DNA from 2 places in the Bradyrhizobium sp. USDA 3240 genome. Region 1 is predicted to be linked to the other one. Evidence: riboswitches for the same ligand, from Rfam matches in the RefSeq annotation. Region 1 holds a riboswitch; the other holds the start of a gene.
The links. Region 1 has a riboswitch for cobalamin ahead of metE (5-methyltetrahydropteroyltriglutamate--homocysteine S-methyltransferase). Riboswitches for the same ligand answer to the same signal wherever they lie in the genome.
Positions count from the first base shown of each region.

Region 1 (7,428 bases):
CAAGCGCAGACGCAATATCGTTTCGAGATTTACCGCCTGCAGCCAGGCGGTAAATCTCAACGCGCTCTTCAAGGCTGAGCTGGCCATAACATTGTCCCATCGCCACAACACCCTAGAGCGTTTCACATTTTGACTGAAGCATAACCGACGTTTGCGAAGTAGTTTGGCATTCGCGAGGCTGGATGTCCTGAACGAGGTGACCGATTTGGCGCCAAGTGTCTTCGACGGTGCGCCTCTGAGCCTGCCGCATCCAGTGTTTGATCTTGGAGAAGGCCTGTTCGATCGGGTTGAGGTCGGGCGAGTATCGCGGCAGGTACCAGGGCCTGGCGCCAGCAGCCTGGATCATCTGCCTGACAGCTTTCGACTTGTGGCTTCCGAGGTTGTCGAGAATGACGATGTCGCCTTCGCGCAGGGTTGGCAGGAGAAGGTGCTTCACATAAGCGCAGAAGCATTCGCCGTTGACGGGGCCGCCGAAGACGCAGGGTGCCGTGAGTTGGTCATGGCGGAGCGCGTCGAGGAATGTGAGGGTACGCCAGTGACCGTGCGGGGCGAAGCCGCGCAGGCGTGCGCCCTTGCGGCGCCAGCCCCGCAAAGGGGCCATGTTGGTCTTGATCCAAGGGTGAGTAGGCCGGGGGATTTTCACCCCCGGCCTCTCGCAGAACGGTGCGTGAACCTCTCGGTTCACACCGCTCCCGTCAGGTGAACGTGGTCGTTCCGAAGAACTGCCAGTGCACGAACAGCTCCGCGTTATTCCGAGCCAGCTTTCGCAAGAACAGCGAAGCACCGGTTTTGTGGAGCCGGAAGCGCTTGTACTTTCGCATGATCCACGCCTTCAGCTTCTGATTGACGTAGTCGACCAGAGAGAACAGCGCTGAACGGCTGAACCGACCATAATAACCTATCCACCCCCGGAGGAGTGGATTGATCTGTTGGGCAATCTCAGCCAGCGTCCCCGGCGTTTGCCGGGGAATGTGCACGCTTCGGATCGTTGCTCGCATGGCCTTCAAAGCTGTCGGACTGACCGCCGGGGTGTATCCACAAAAGAATTCCTTCCGCTGTGACGTTGCCACCTGCCGCGGCCTGAACTGATATCCGAGAAAGTCAAACTTGACCCTCTGATACGTTCGCCGACGCCTGTTGTCCATGCAATAGACGATCTGCGTCTTTGTCGGGTGCATCTGAAGTCCGCACACCTCCAACCTCGCCTGAAGCTCCGCCCTAATGGCCTCTGCTTCTTGCTCGGTCCGGCAGTGCACCAGTCCGTCGTCGGCATACCGACACCAAGGGAGGTCGGGATGTGTCCGCGCCATCCAGATCAAGCACGGGCTTGCGGTGACCGCCCATCTTGCCAGGCGCAACCGAGCCGGTCGCCCGCTGCCGCTGTGACCACTTCACAACCGACGAGACCGCAACACCAAACCGTTCCGCCACAGATCGGCAGCTCTCGCCCGCTAAAACCGACGCCACCACACGCTCGCGAAGATCCAGGGAAAGAGGTCGGGTCATGCGATGCTGGCCTCCAATCCAGTCAGCATCTTGAATCATAAACCGCCAAAAACCGGAATTCCCTCCGATTCAGTTAAGCAATGAAATGCTCTAGTTGCAGCGCCAGGCAGATGTGCTTGGCACTCAAAGGCCCACAACGATACGAAACCGCCCATCAGCGCCGGGCGTTTGGAACAGACGCCGCCGAAGTGCACGCTTTAAGCAGGCGGGCATTTACTCGCTGGCATGCGCGATCGCTCGTGTCGGCCGGCGCATATCGTGCTCTTCAATCGACCGGAAGATGCGGCCTCGACGCAAGTCCTGTCCTCCGCAAGCAGGTAGAGGCGCCGAGCCGTGCTAGCCTCGGCTTGAGCCGATCAATAGTTTCGAGAGAAACTGTCGAGCGGTGTTACTCAAGAGCGGTCTTACCATCAACCCGAACAGGCCGACCGCCGAGACGGCAACAGCAAAGACACCGAGGGCACTCCAAACAGCCATTTTCATTGCGAGCCGGTCTCCTTGGTTTGGTTGATATGCTTGCCTGGGCAGTATCGCCAAAAAATGTCCGAGTGACGCCTACCAGAAATGGCTGGCATCACAGAACCACCTCGCGCCGCGTATGCTATCTTATTCGGTGGATCGTTGATTGCTTGGAGAAGGCAGCGCAGCGCGCCGTGCGCGATGAACCGGGGCCAGCTTGCATGAAAGCCGTCTGTTCGACCAAGTGGTCCTCGGTGCAAAGGCGGCGTATTCGGATTTGTCGCTGCCCACGCGGAGGGACTTTCGGGATGTCATCCGATGTCCGTGATTGTAGAGCGACTTCTGCATCGAGTATGAACGGGGGGCATGCCGCTAGGCACATTAGCAGATCGCAACATGACGCGAGGTTGACGGAATATCCCTTTTGCCGATAATTGAAGGTGTCGAGGTTCTCCGGTCTCATTAGGCCGGAGCTAAGAGGGAAGCCGGTGTCAATTCCGGCGCTGTCCCCGCAACTGTGAGTGGCGAGCTGTCCAACGAAGGCACTGAAGCCTGACGGTTTCGGGAAGACCGGATAGCAGCGCTGAGCCGCGAGCCAGGAGCCCTGCCCCGCCACTATCTTCGTCCACCGGCGGGTGTCCCGGTGGTGCGCCAAGCAGCGGTCGCTCGCGCGGCTTCTTCTGCCTGCGTCCGCCATGGCCTTTGCCACCAATATGGGGTTAACGCTATGTCTCTTCTCTCTCTTCCGGTTGCCACACTCGGAACGCCACGCATCGGTCCAAGGCGAGAGCTCAAGGTTGCGCTCGAAATTTACTGGGCCGGAAAAATCGCCGAACAGCAGTTGCTCGAGGATGCAGCTGGCCTACGTGCCGCAAATTGGGCTCGCCAGAGGTCTCTCGGTGTCACCGTGATCCCATCGAACGATTTCTCACTGTACGACCAGGTGCTCGACACCAGTGTCATGGTTGGTGCCATGCCAGAAGCCTACGAGCCGAATGCCGGATCCATTTCGCTCAAGACATACTTCGCCATGGCACGCGGGGCACAATGCGACGGTCAGGATGGGAGTTGCGGTCACCCGTCGCGTGGATATGGCGCACCCGCGCAGGAGATGACCAAATGGTTCGACACCAACTACCATTACATGGTCCCGGAATTTCACCCGGGGCAGACTTTCAGACTATCCTCTCGCAAACCAATCGAGGAGTACGAGGAAGCCAAGGCCCTTGGCTTTCAGACGCGCCCTGTCCTGATAAGGGCCGGTTACATTCTTGAAGCTTGGCAAGAGTGCCGATCCTGCGTTCCAGCCACTGTCACTGCTAGATGACCTGATACCGGTCTATATTGAGCTTTTGAAGGAATTGGCCAAACGCGGGGCAAATTGGGGTCAATTCGACGAACCTTGCCTAGTCCTTGATCTGGATGAGAGTTCGCGAAAATCCTTGGTACATGCTTATGACCGGCTCGCAGGAAGGGCCGGCCATCAAGATCATGGTTGCAAGCTATTTCGGTGGCCTCTGCGACAATCTGGACGCTGCCCTGCGCCTGCCTGTTGCCGGGCTGCACGTCGATCTGGTTCGCGCGCCAGAGTTATTGAGCCAGATCATTGCGAGTGGCGAGTGACCTCGTCATGTCGCTCGGCGTCATAGACGGTCGGAATGTTTGGCGATCGAATTTGTCGGCGTTCCGCCAGCGACTGGCCTCCGCGATTGCGAAGCTTGGTAAGGACCGCGTACAGATCGCCCCATCCTGCTCGCTGCTTCATGTGCCGGTCGATGTTGAACTCGAGACCGGGCTCGCCTCCGACGTCAAGAGCTGGCTTGCTTTCTCGGTTCAGAAGATGCGTGAGCTTGCGACCTTGGCGCGGGCACTCGCAGGCGACCAGAATGTTGCGAAAGCTCTTGTGGAATCGGAGTGTGCCGCAGCCGTCCGCGGGACGTCGCCGAAGATCCGAGATGCCAATGTCGTTGTCCGGCTGAGTGCGATCAACCAGGCCATGCGCCGGCGGCCCAGCCCATTTGCCAGTCGGGCCGAGATCCAACGCAAGCGCTTCGGGCTTCCAGCGTTCTCGACCACGACCATCGGATCGTTTCCTCAGACCTCAGAGGTCCGTAATACCCGGGCGGCGCATGCGCGAGGCGCGATGAGCGACGAGCAATACGACAAGTTCCTCAAGGAAGAGACGGCGCGCGCCGTACGTTGGCAGGAAGACATCGGTCTGGACGTGCTCGTCCATGGCGAGTTTGAGCGCAATGACATGGTGCAGTACTTCGGCGAGCAACTCTCCGGCTTCGCATTTACCAAAAACGGTTGGGTGCAATCCTATGGCTCGCGCTGTGTCCGGCCGCCGATCCCGTTTGGAGATGTCTCGCGGCCGAAGCCGATCACGGTGGACTGGTGGCGCTATGCGCAGTCACTAACCAAAAGGCCGATGAAGGCGATGTTGACCGGACCAGTAACGATCTTGAACTGGTCGTTTGTTCGCGGGGATATTCCCCGAAGCGAAGTCTGCCGTCAGATTGCGCTCGCAATTCGAGATGAAGTTAGAGATCTCGAGAATGCGGGTGCTTCCGTGATCCAGATCGATGAGGCTGCACTACGCGAAGGCTTGCCATTGCGTCGTGCGCAGTGGACCGTTTACCTCGAGTGGGCTGGAGATTGCTTCCGCATCTGCTCATCGGGCGTCGCCGAACAAACTCAGATTCATACCCACGTGTGTTACTCAGAATTCAACGACATCATCCATGCGATTGCTGCCATGGACGCAGATGTCATCTCGATTGAGACTTCGCGATCGAAGATGGAACTGCTCGACGCGTTCAGGAACTACAACTATCCGAACCAAATTGGGCCAGGCGTGTACGACATTCATTCCCCACGCGTTCCCGAGACCGGCGAGATGAAGGAGCTCATGGCCTTGGCTCTGAAGCGGCTGCAGCGGTCGCAGCTCTGGGTCAATCCGGATTGTGGCTTGAAGACACGCAAATGGGAGGAGGTTCGCCCGGCACTTGTCAACATGGTCGCTGCGGCCCGCGAACTGCGCGCTGCATCCGCTCCAATAGGCCATTGATCCTTGGTCAGGTCTTTCGTCGAGCTGATCGGCTTAAGGAGATCTCGATAGTCCCGGGAGAGCCTTGGTGAATACAAAAGGCCCGGCCGCGTTTAGCGGCCGGGCGGAAGTCGAGTCTGGGAGGAGCGACGCTGTTAGGCATGGCGGCCACTTCCATCGGCAGAGGGAGCACGGCCGACGGCTCGATCTCGGCGAGGACATTCGCCGAAAATCTAAGTCCCAGTTAAGGCACAGGATGATCGTAACTCAATTATGCCCTGGTATGCGCCCAATATAGCCAAGGATTAGAAGACTACACCAAGGTTGTTGCTGATGAGGACTGTCTCAACGACTCGCTGAGTCGAGCATGGGTGGGCGATGATGTGGAGCGATCGCCATGGAAGGCAACGAGCCGCAAAACGTGGTGCGCTCTCCTGCCCGCAAACAATACGCTCAATCACCGAGACATATCAAAATCGCGCTCGCAAGGACCTCATCATCACCAATGAAATGAGCAGCTTGAGTTAGGCCAGATTCGGTCGGTCGTTGGTCAAACCGTTGTCGCCCGATTGGAATCCTCGGTTCCAACGAGTGTTTGAAATCTACGTACGGCTCGACGTAGTGGGTGTGACGACGCTTGTAGATAGCTCGGGACCGGATGCCAAATCGGCGTGCTATCAGCCCCGCGATACTCCTAACCAGAAGCCGATTTGGTGATGTTGATCTCCGATCGGAACCGGATCGGGTTGGCTTCGGTTCAAACCGCCCGACTGTGCGTAGCCCTCGACCCAGGGAGGTGCGCGTCGAACGAAGATGCGACGCTCCGGACGAGAAACTCTGCGCCATCGACCACGGAAAGTCGACCGTCGTCCAGTACGGCAACTCCATCTGCGATCAGGTTGGCGAGTCGAGAACGATCGACGACGGCCAGGCTCGGATCCTTGCCGTAACGACGGCATGTCTCGCAAAGATCGACTGCCATGCCGCACATGAGTCGCTCGATGATTTCGGCGCGGAAGCGATCGTCGTCGGCCAGCAAATAGCCCTTCATGGTGGCCAGCCGTTCCTCGGCGATGCGAGCAAGGTAGTCCTTTATCGACACAGCGTTCGCGACGAACCCTTGTTGCATCTGGCCAATGGCGCTGGCGCCGAGTCCAAGGAGGGTGTCCGCCGAATCATCCGTATAACCTTGAAAGTTGCGCCTCAACCTGCCTTCCTGCCGTGCCAGGGCGAGATTGTCGTCCGGCAGGGCGAAGTGATCGATGCCGATGCGTACATATCCAGCGTCGACCAAAGCTTGCGCGATCGTTTCCGATTGGAGGTGTCGCTCGACGCTGTCGGGCAGAGTGGATCCATCGATCTTGCGTTGATGCTTCTTAAAGAAAGGAACGTGCGCGTAGCCAAACACCGAGAACCGATCCGGATGCAGTGCGAGGCATTTGGAGAGAGTGTCGAGGCAGGAAACGACGGTCTGCTGGGGCAGCCCATAGAGCAGGTCGAAATTAATCCGGCCGATGCCGGCGCGGTGTAGAAGATCGACCGATACTGCGGTCTGTTCGAAGCTCTGCAGACGGCCAATGGCCCGTTGAACAACCGGATCGAGGCTTTGGACACCTAGGCTCGCCCTGTTGACCCCGCAATAGCCTAGCGCCTCGGCCATCGGCTCGGTCAATATGCGTGGATCGATCTCTACGGCGATCTCGGCATCAGGCAAAATTGCGAACGAATAGCGCAACGAGGCGACCAGATCAGCAAACGTTTCAGGTGTCATGATCGTCGGCGTGCCGCCGCCGAAGTGGACATGGGAGACCGGTTGTCGTCGACCGATGGTTTCTCCAATGAGGTAGGCTTCAGTTCGCAGTGCGGTTGCATAGGTCGCGAGCGGCTCCTGGCGTTTCATGACAGATGTGTGGCAGCCGCAGTACCAGCACATGCTTTGGCAAAATGGCACGTGCACGTAAATCGAGGCGGACTGCTGGCCGCCTAACGACTTGAGCCACGCTTGATAGTCGGATTCGCTAACTGACGCCGAGAAATGGGGAGCCGTCGGATAGCTGGTGTAGCGTGGCAGGGAGTGCTGCCCGTAGGATTTTGCCAAGTCGGGTCGCATTCTTCTTCTCTGGGTCCAAATCGCAGATACGCCGGATAGGTTTACGCCGGATAGGTTTTTGCGCTGCGTCAGTTTAATGGTGGCTGATGGCAGTGGCGAGTCTGAAGCCAGATTGGTAGGGCATGCCCACGGCGTATATCGTCCCTGGATCGCGATGAGCGGTGATGCCGCAGCATTGGGCGGCATGCAAGCCAGTTCTCGTTTTGATCCAATTGCATGAGCGAAGGGAGAAAGTATTCCTCTCCCGAAGGATACTAGCCGTCCCTCGTGAGGCCATGTAGCGGGCTGCCGGCCATTCCGGAGG
Region 1 is NZ_JBSSGD010000002.1:5,820,544-5,827,971, reverse strand. Features, by position in the region: gene ACVIGA_RS28170 (IS30 family transposase) at 1-100, opposite strand, end outside; partial or broken gene ACVIGA_RS28165 (IS630 family transposase) at 123-616, opposite strand; gene ACVIGA_RS28160 (group II intron maturase-specific domain-containing protein) at 696-1,310, opposite strand; partial or broken gene ACVIGA_RS28155 (helix-turn-helix domain-containing protein) at 1,315-1,506, opposite strand; cobalamin riboswitch at 2,395-2,591, shown strand; partial or broken gene metE (5-methyltetrahydropteroyltriglutamate--homocysteine S-methyltransferase) at 2,693-5,035, shown strand; gene hemN (oxygen-independent coproporphyrinogen III oxidase) at 5,772-7,124, opposite strand; gene ACVIGA_RS28140 (hypothetical protein) at 7,379-7,428, opposite strand, start outside.

Region 2 (7,428 bases), 2.4 Mb from region 1:
CTGCTGATCCAGGGCACCGGCGCCGAGCGCCGCACCGCGGTCGATACCGTGCTCAGCTTCGACGTCGACTGGATGCGCGGCCAATCGGTCGGCATCTTCCCGATCTCGAGCGGCTCGCCGGCACCCGTCATTGCGGAGCTGGAGAAGATCGTCGATTCCGGCGAGAACGGTCTCAGCCAGAACGTCATCAAGTTCATGCCGATCGCACGCCTCAACGCGGTGCTGGTGGTGACCAAGAAGCCGGACATGCTGCACACGGCAGCAACCTGGATCAAGCGCCTCGACCGCAACGACACCGCGCGCACCTCGGTCCATGTCTACCGCGTCAAATACGGCGACGCGCGCCAGATCGCGCGGGTTCTGACCGACATGTTCCTCGGCGGATCGTCCGGCAATCTGCTCGACAGCGCCGACAGCCAGCTCGCGCCCGGCTCCGGCACCTCGTCGACGTCAAGCGTCGCCGACCGTCTGTCGGCGAACGGCAACTCGGGCTCGAACTCGGGCAGCTTTGCCTCGCGCGGCACGTCAGGGACAGGCGCAGCCGGCCAGGGCCTCGGCCAGGGATTTGGCGCCGGCGGGCAAGCGAACAATCAAAATCAGGGCCAGGGCAACAATGCCGCGCTGGATGCCGGACGCGGCGCTGGTTCGGGCTCGGGCAACGGCCAGCCCGTCATGCAGGACGTACGGATCACGCCCGATGTCGTGAACAACAATCTGCTGATCTATGCCGACCAGGCCAACTACCGCATCATCGAGTCGACGCTGCAGCAGATCGACGAGCCGCAGCTCCAGGTCGCGATCGATGCGACGATCGCCGAGGTCACGCTCAACAACACTTTGTCCTATGGTGTGCAAACCTATCTCACCAGCAGGAACCTCGGCCTGAAGCCGAACATGGGCTCGTTCACGGGCACCCAGGCCACCACGGCGCCCGCGACCACCACGGACGCGACCACCGGGGTCGCCTCCGTCGCAGGCTCGGTCACCAATGCCTTCATCAACCGCGCCTTCCCGGGCTTCAACTTCCTGATCGGATCGGAGACGCAGCCGAGCCTGATCCTGGATGCGCTGCATGCCGTCACCAGCGTCAAGGTGCTCTCCAATCCGTCGCTGGTCGTGATCAACAACCAGGTCGCGACCTTGCAGGTCGGTGACGTCGTCCCGGTGTCGACCGGCAGCGCGACGGTGCTGACCGGAAGCAACACGGTGGTCAACACCATCGACTATCGCAACACCGGCATCATCCTGCGGGTCTCGCCGCGTGTCAGTGTGAACGGCACCGTGCGGCTCGATGTCGAACAGGAAATCAGCAACGTTCCGCAGACCAGCGCGAACAGCCTGACCCCGACGGTATCGGAGCGGAGGGTCAAGAGCCAGATCGCGGTCGCCAATGGCCAGACCGTGCTGCTGGCGGGCCTGATCAGCGAACAGCAGAGCGGCAACCGCAATGCCCTTCCGGTGCTTGACCAGATTCCCGGCCTCGGCGACGCCTTCGGGCATCAGAGCAACGCGACCCAACGCACCGAGCTGATCATCTTCATTCGCCCGCAGATCATCCGCAACGGTTCCGACGCCCAGATTGTGGCCGAGGAGCTTCGTTCGAAACTGCGCGGCAGCATCGCCACGACGACGACCAATGCGCCGATCACCACCAGCTTCCATTGAGCAGGGCGACACGATGCTCCTCACGCGCGCGCTTCGGACAAACCTTTGCGCTTCGCTTGCGGTCGTGGCCTGGGCGATGACCGCATCGGTCGCGAGCGCCGACAGTCTTGTGCGCGGAACGGCCGCCTTCCATCGCGGCGACTATGTCAGGGCATTTCACGAGCTCTCGCCGGCCGCCGATCGCGGCAACGCAAGAGCCCTCGGCATGCTCGGCTTCATGTATGAGCACGGCTTCGGCGTTCCGCAGGCCTACGCGGCCGCCGCCGATCTCTACTATCGCGGCGCCATGCAGGGCGACCCGTTCGCACAAGCCATGCTGGGCTTGAACTACGACAAGGGCCACGGCGTTCCGACCGATTTCTTGCTGGCCTACAAATGGCTCAATCTGGCGGCGGCCCGCACCGGCGGGCGACAGCGCGATGCCTATCTCCGCTTCCGCGATGCGGTCGCATCCAAGCTCTCAACCTATGAGATCATCGCCGGCCAGCGGTTTGCATTGGAATGGGTCCCCGACCGGCAGGCACCGGACGTGCATCTGACGGTCAAGTAGCTTCCCGCGCCGGCTTCAAGCTGGGAGGCGCGTGTCCCCTCTGCACCTTGCGCCGCGAGAGCCGGCGCCAGCCGATCACGATACCGCTGATCGAGACGATCGTGCCGACCGCCGACAGCAGCCAGACCACGACGTCGCGCGCCGGCGAGATGCGCAGCAGCAGCGGGAAGTCCAGACTGTGCAGCGCGTTGAACAGCCAGCGGTAGGACCGGCGGCTGTCATCGCTGCGGTCGAGTATCTCGGCGCTGACCGGAGAGATGTGCAGCCAGGTGTGGGCGGGATCGTCGAAGGCGATCCGCAGCACCGGAAGCTCACGCGCATGGTGCAGCGTGTACCAGTAGGCGTCCGGCTCGTCGAGTTGTCGCACCGATATCAGCGCTGCTCCGGGCATCGCGCGCCGGGCGGCCGCGACGATCTCGTCCTGCGAGAGTGTCACGGGCGCGCCGGTCACGGGATCGGCAAGACTTCGACGGCCATTGCTGTCGTCGAGCATCACCAGGGGGCGGCCGCCGATCCAGATGTAGCGCGCTTCCACGGCCTGCGCGGATGGCGCTGCCCGGAAGCCGGCAACGATATCGGGTGTGTCGTGACCGCTGTATCCGGCTGCGATCTCGCGCATAACGCCACGGCCGGAGAACGCGCCGCCGGGATTGAGCGACAGCCAGCCGCTGAACATCCAGGTGAAGATGAAGATGCCGCCGATCAGGCCGGCGATGTGATGCCAGGCCATCCAGCTGCGATAGGGCGAGACGGCGCCATCAGCGTAACGGCGCGTCAGCCGCAGGCGGAGAATGCCGATCCAGAAGCCGGTGACCGCGACGACCAGACACACACCCGAGATCCACAGCACCACGTCCCGCCAAAGCGGGCCGTCCTTGCGCAACACGGTCGGATAGATCCAGTGCGGGATCGAGCCCAGCCAGTTCCAGATACGTTCCTGCCGCGTGGTGTCGAGCGCGATCTCGCCGCTGCGCGAGGAGACATAGAGCTCGGTGCCGTCAGCGTCGCCAAGGCCGATCAAATAGAGCGGCCGCAACGGATCGAAGCGTGCGGTGACCGACCATTGATCGCGCGTCACGGTATCGAGCAATTGCGGCTGCACGGCACGCGGGTGGTGCCGGGCAATGGCAAGCGCCTGGTCGGGCGCGATCCGGTCGATCACGCTGCCGTCGATCGCCGAGATGGTGACCGCGCCGCCCTTCCATCCGGTCACGCGATAGACCGGAACGTCGTCCATCATCGAGAGCCGGAGATCGCGCGGATAATGCTCCGTGCCCGCGATCGCCAGCGCGCGATCGGGAGCGACCTGCACCTTGTTCCAGAGAATGACGGGGAGCGCGGACAGGCGCTCGCTGTCAGTGAGGCGCGGAAACGCCACGTACATCATGACGAGACCGGAGATGAACCACATCGCGAAGAACAGACACGTCGCAATGCCGATCCAGCGATGGACGACATAGAGCCATCGCCGCGATCGCCGGATCAGAGCCTTGCGCATGGTCAGAACTTCACGTTGACGGACAATTCGGCGGTGCGCGGCATGCCAAGCAGCCACTGCCCCGTCCCGTTCGAGGTCACCGCGTAGACCTTGTCGAACAAATTGTAGACCCGGAACGCGACGGTGGTGCGGTCATCCGGCTTCCACCTGACACCGCCGTTGACCACATTGTAGCCCGGCCGCAACTGGGTGTTGGCAAGGTCTGAGTACATCGCACCGACCATCTGCACGCCGCCATAGACCGACCAGTTCGGCGCGAAGTCCCAGGTCAGCCAGACGTTGGCGACCTTCTGCGGCACGTTGATCGGGACATTGCCGGCATAGCTGACGAGCTTGCCGCCGACCGACTGGGTGTTGTTGTCATACTTGGCCTGCAACATCGCGACATTGGTGTCGATGCGCCAGCCGTCGTTCAGCGCCAGGCCGACCGTTGCCTCTACTCCGCGGGATGATTGCTGACCGATCTGCAGCGAAGCGCCGGGAGTGCTGGGATCGGCAACCAGCAGGTTGTTCTTGACGATCTGATAGCCGGCCAGCGTCCATTCGCCGCGGCCGCCCAGGAACGATTGCTTGACCCCGAACTCGGTCTGCTTGCCGGTGGACAGCTGAAACGTCTTTTGCGAGGCCGACAGCGAGATGATGTTGCCGACCGGATCGACGCCGACCGCATACTGGCCATAGAACGCGAGGTTCTTGATCGGCTCATACACGATGCCGGTGCGCCAGCTCGTGCCCGACAGCGTGGTTTCGAAGCTGTTCGTCGGTGTCTTGTAGTCAGTACGGTCGACCTCAGGGCGATCGTACCTGACGCCAGTGACGAGCGACAACTGATCGGTCAGCGATAGCCGATCTTCGGCGAACAGCGCGTATTGATTGACGTTTGCATTGAAGCCCGGCGTGGTCGGAGACTTGGTCACAAAGAACGACCCGGGATCAAACACATAGGGAGCGACCGAGGAGTTCGTGGGAATGGACGGAACGCTTGAGTTGTTGGTATGGAAGAACTCGATGTGATTGACGTCGAAACCGGTCACGAACCGGTTCTCGAGGCCGAAGATGTGGCCGCTGAAGGTCGCATCCATGCGGTTGCCGACCTGCTTCTGATCGTGGAATATCTCAAGATAGCTCGTGCGATCGATCAGCTGCGTCTTGGGGTTGAAAGTGTAGTTTTCGATATCGCGCCAGTGCCGCTCGCTGTTCAGATAATACAGCGTGTTGTTGACCTTGATGCCGTCGGCGACATCCCACTCGGTCTTGAACTGGGTCCAGCTGTCCTGGTAGCGGATCGCGCTGTCCGATGCGTTGTAGTTCTTGAAACGCAGCGCGTCCTGGATCTGGCCGTTGATCAGCGGCGTGCCGAAATAGCGCGACGGACTGCGGTCGCCATAGTCTTCGGAGAGCGTAAAGGCGAGATTTTCCGATGCCTGCACGCGCACGGCGGCGGAGACCACTGCATTCGAGGTCTTGTCGCGATCGACCCAGCCGTCCGACATGTTGCCGGTGGCGTTGATGCGGTACGACACATTGGGATTGATCGGCCCGGTGCTGTCCACCGACAGCCGTCGCGTCATGTTGCTGTCGAGCGAGACCTCGGCCTCGTTATAGGGCGTGCCCTGCGGCTTCTTCGGAACGACGTTGATGACGCCGCCAATCGCGCCTTCGCCGTACAGCACGGAGGCCGGGCCGCGCAGCACCTCGATGCGTTGCGTCGACCAGGTGTCGTAGGGGAACGTCAGGGTGCCGGAGCCGACGTAGAAGCGCGTCCCGTCGTACAGCGTCATCACCGAGTTGCTGCCGGCAAAGCCACGGGTGCTGAACGACAGGCCGCCATTGCCGGGCGCCGGCGTTGCGATGAACCCAGCCGCATTCTGGGTGACGGCGTCGAGCACATTATGCTGGCCGCGTTCGGCGATGGTCTGCGCCGTGATGATCTCGACGCTGGCCGGCGTCTGCAGCGGCGTCAAATTGAGACGGCTGCCGGTGCCGCCCTGCGTGGTGGCGTTGAGCGTCGGCGACGCCGATCCGGAAGCGCCTGACACCGCAGCATGTGGCGCGCCAGCGGCTGCCGCCGCCGTTGCAGGTCTCGCGCGTGACCGCGATGCGGCGGCAGGATTGCTGCTTCGTGCCGCAGGCTTGGGCCTTGCGGATGTCGCGGGGGCGACCTCGATCGGATCGAGCGTCGTGGGTGGAGGTGTTTGTGCCGAACCCTCGGCGGGCAGCAGCAGCGATGACAGGGAGCAAACGAGACCGAGGCGCCAACGGCGCGCGGCGGGAGAGGACGGAGACATGAAAAGACTCGCGGTAACGTGGCACGTCACCGCGAACGCGGAGTGGCGCAGTGCCCGAAAGGCAATGCTCCGATCCCACCAGGACGCCCCCGCCCGATGTGCTCGCGTGTGACCACGACTGACGGCAGGTCTCCTGGCTCACGGGTCATCGCCTGTCGACGCCTTCCCGGGCCTGAAAGGCCCAGTGGCAAATTGACGAAAGGCTCGCCGTTTACAGTTGCGGGGACAGCTGCGGCATTGGGGTTACCCTCGCACCGCATTCCCTTTTGATCCCCGAAGGGAACCGTCGAGAGAAACGATAGGTGGTGCGGGATGGGCTGTCAATTCGACGCGATTGTCGCACACATGCTTTGCGCGGTGGTGCTGCGGCGATGACACAGCGGCATCGGCGGCTGACGCGGGTACTTCTTATCCCCGTCATCCTGAGGTGCGAGCGGAGCGAGCCTCGAAGGATGCACGGCCACCAGCCGGGCCGTCGACCCTTCGAGACGCGCTTCGCGCTCCTCAGGGTGACGGGAAACTAGCTTCGCATCACTCGGCTTCGACGCATCCCTGCATCACCTCATCGATCTCGGCCCGCGACAGCGCGCCCATTTCGGCGATGAACACGATTCGCGTGCGCGGCACGCCCGGTGCCGGCACGCCGCCGGCAGCCAGCGTCGCGCGTCCGCCGGCGAGTTGAAATACCGTCAGCCGTCCGGGCTGCTCCACCGTCTCGAACAATCCCTTCGCCCGCGCCAGCTTCGGCGCCAGTTTGCCGATCGCCTGCTGCAAGCGCGGCAACCGCACCGGCCATTCAGAGGTCCAGCTCAGCGTCTCGAACCGGTCGGATACCGGCCGTCGCGGCGCGGTCTCGCGCGGCGCCGGCACCTGATCGAGGTCGGCCGGAAACAGCAGCGCGGCCGGCACCTCGCCATGCAGCGCATCGACCACCACGGCCGCCGGACGCACCGCCCGCACCGCATCGCGGATCGCTGTGCACGCGGCTGCATCGGCCAGATCGACCTTGCTCAGCGCCACCACATCGGCCGCCCGCAGCTGCGAGCGCAGCAGCGCATCGTTCAGCATCGCCGCAGGCTGCGTCGCGTCGACCACGCACAGCACCGCCTCTAGCGGCGCCTCCTTCCAGATCACGGGATCCATCAGGTTGCGCACGATGTCGGCAGAATCGGCGATCCCGCTGGTCTCGATCACGATGAATTCGGGACGCGGATCACGCCGCAGCAGGGTTGCGAGCGTGCGCAGCAGATCGCCTTCCAGCGTGCAGCAGATGCAGCCATTGCTCAGGCTGACCACGCCGTCGCTGGCGCCGGCGATCAGCTCCGCGTCGATATTGATCGCGCCGAAATCATTGACCACCGCAGCGATGCGCCGCCCTTGCGCATGCGCCAGCAGATGGTTGACGACCGTGGTCTTGCCCGCCCCGA
Region 2 is NZ_JBSSGD010000002.1:3,386,615-3,394,042, forward strand. Features, by position in the region: gene gspD (type II secretion system secretin GspD) at 1-1,665, shown strand, start outside; gene ACVIGA_RS16745 (tetratricopeptide repeat protein) at 1,742-2,215, shown strand; gene ACVIGA_RS16750 (PepSY domain-containing protein) at 2,208-3,713, opposite strand; gene ACVIGA_RS16755 (TonB-dependent receptor) at 3,716-6,001, opposite strand; cobalamin riboswitch at 6,108-6,304, opposite strand; gene ACVIGA_RS16760 (CobW family GTP-binding protein) at 6,533-7,428, opposite strand, start outside.
Region 2: linked by a shared signal. The riboswitch ahead of ACVIGA_RS16755 (TonB-dependent receptor) and the one ahead of metE (5-methyltetrahydropteroyltriglutamate--homocysteine S-methyltransferase) in region 1 are both predicted to bind cobalamin.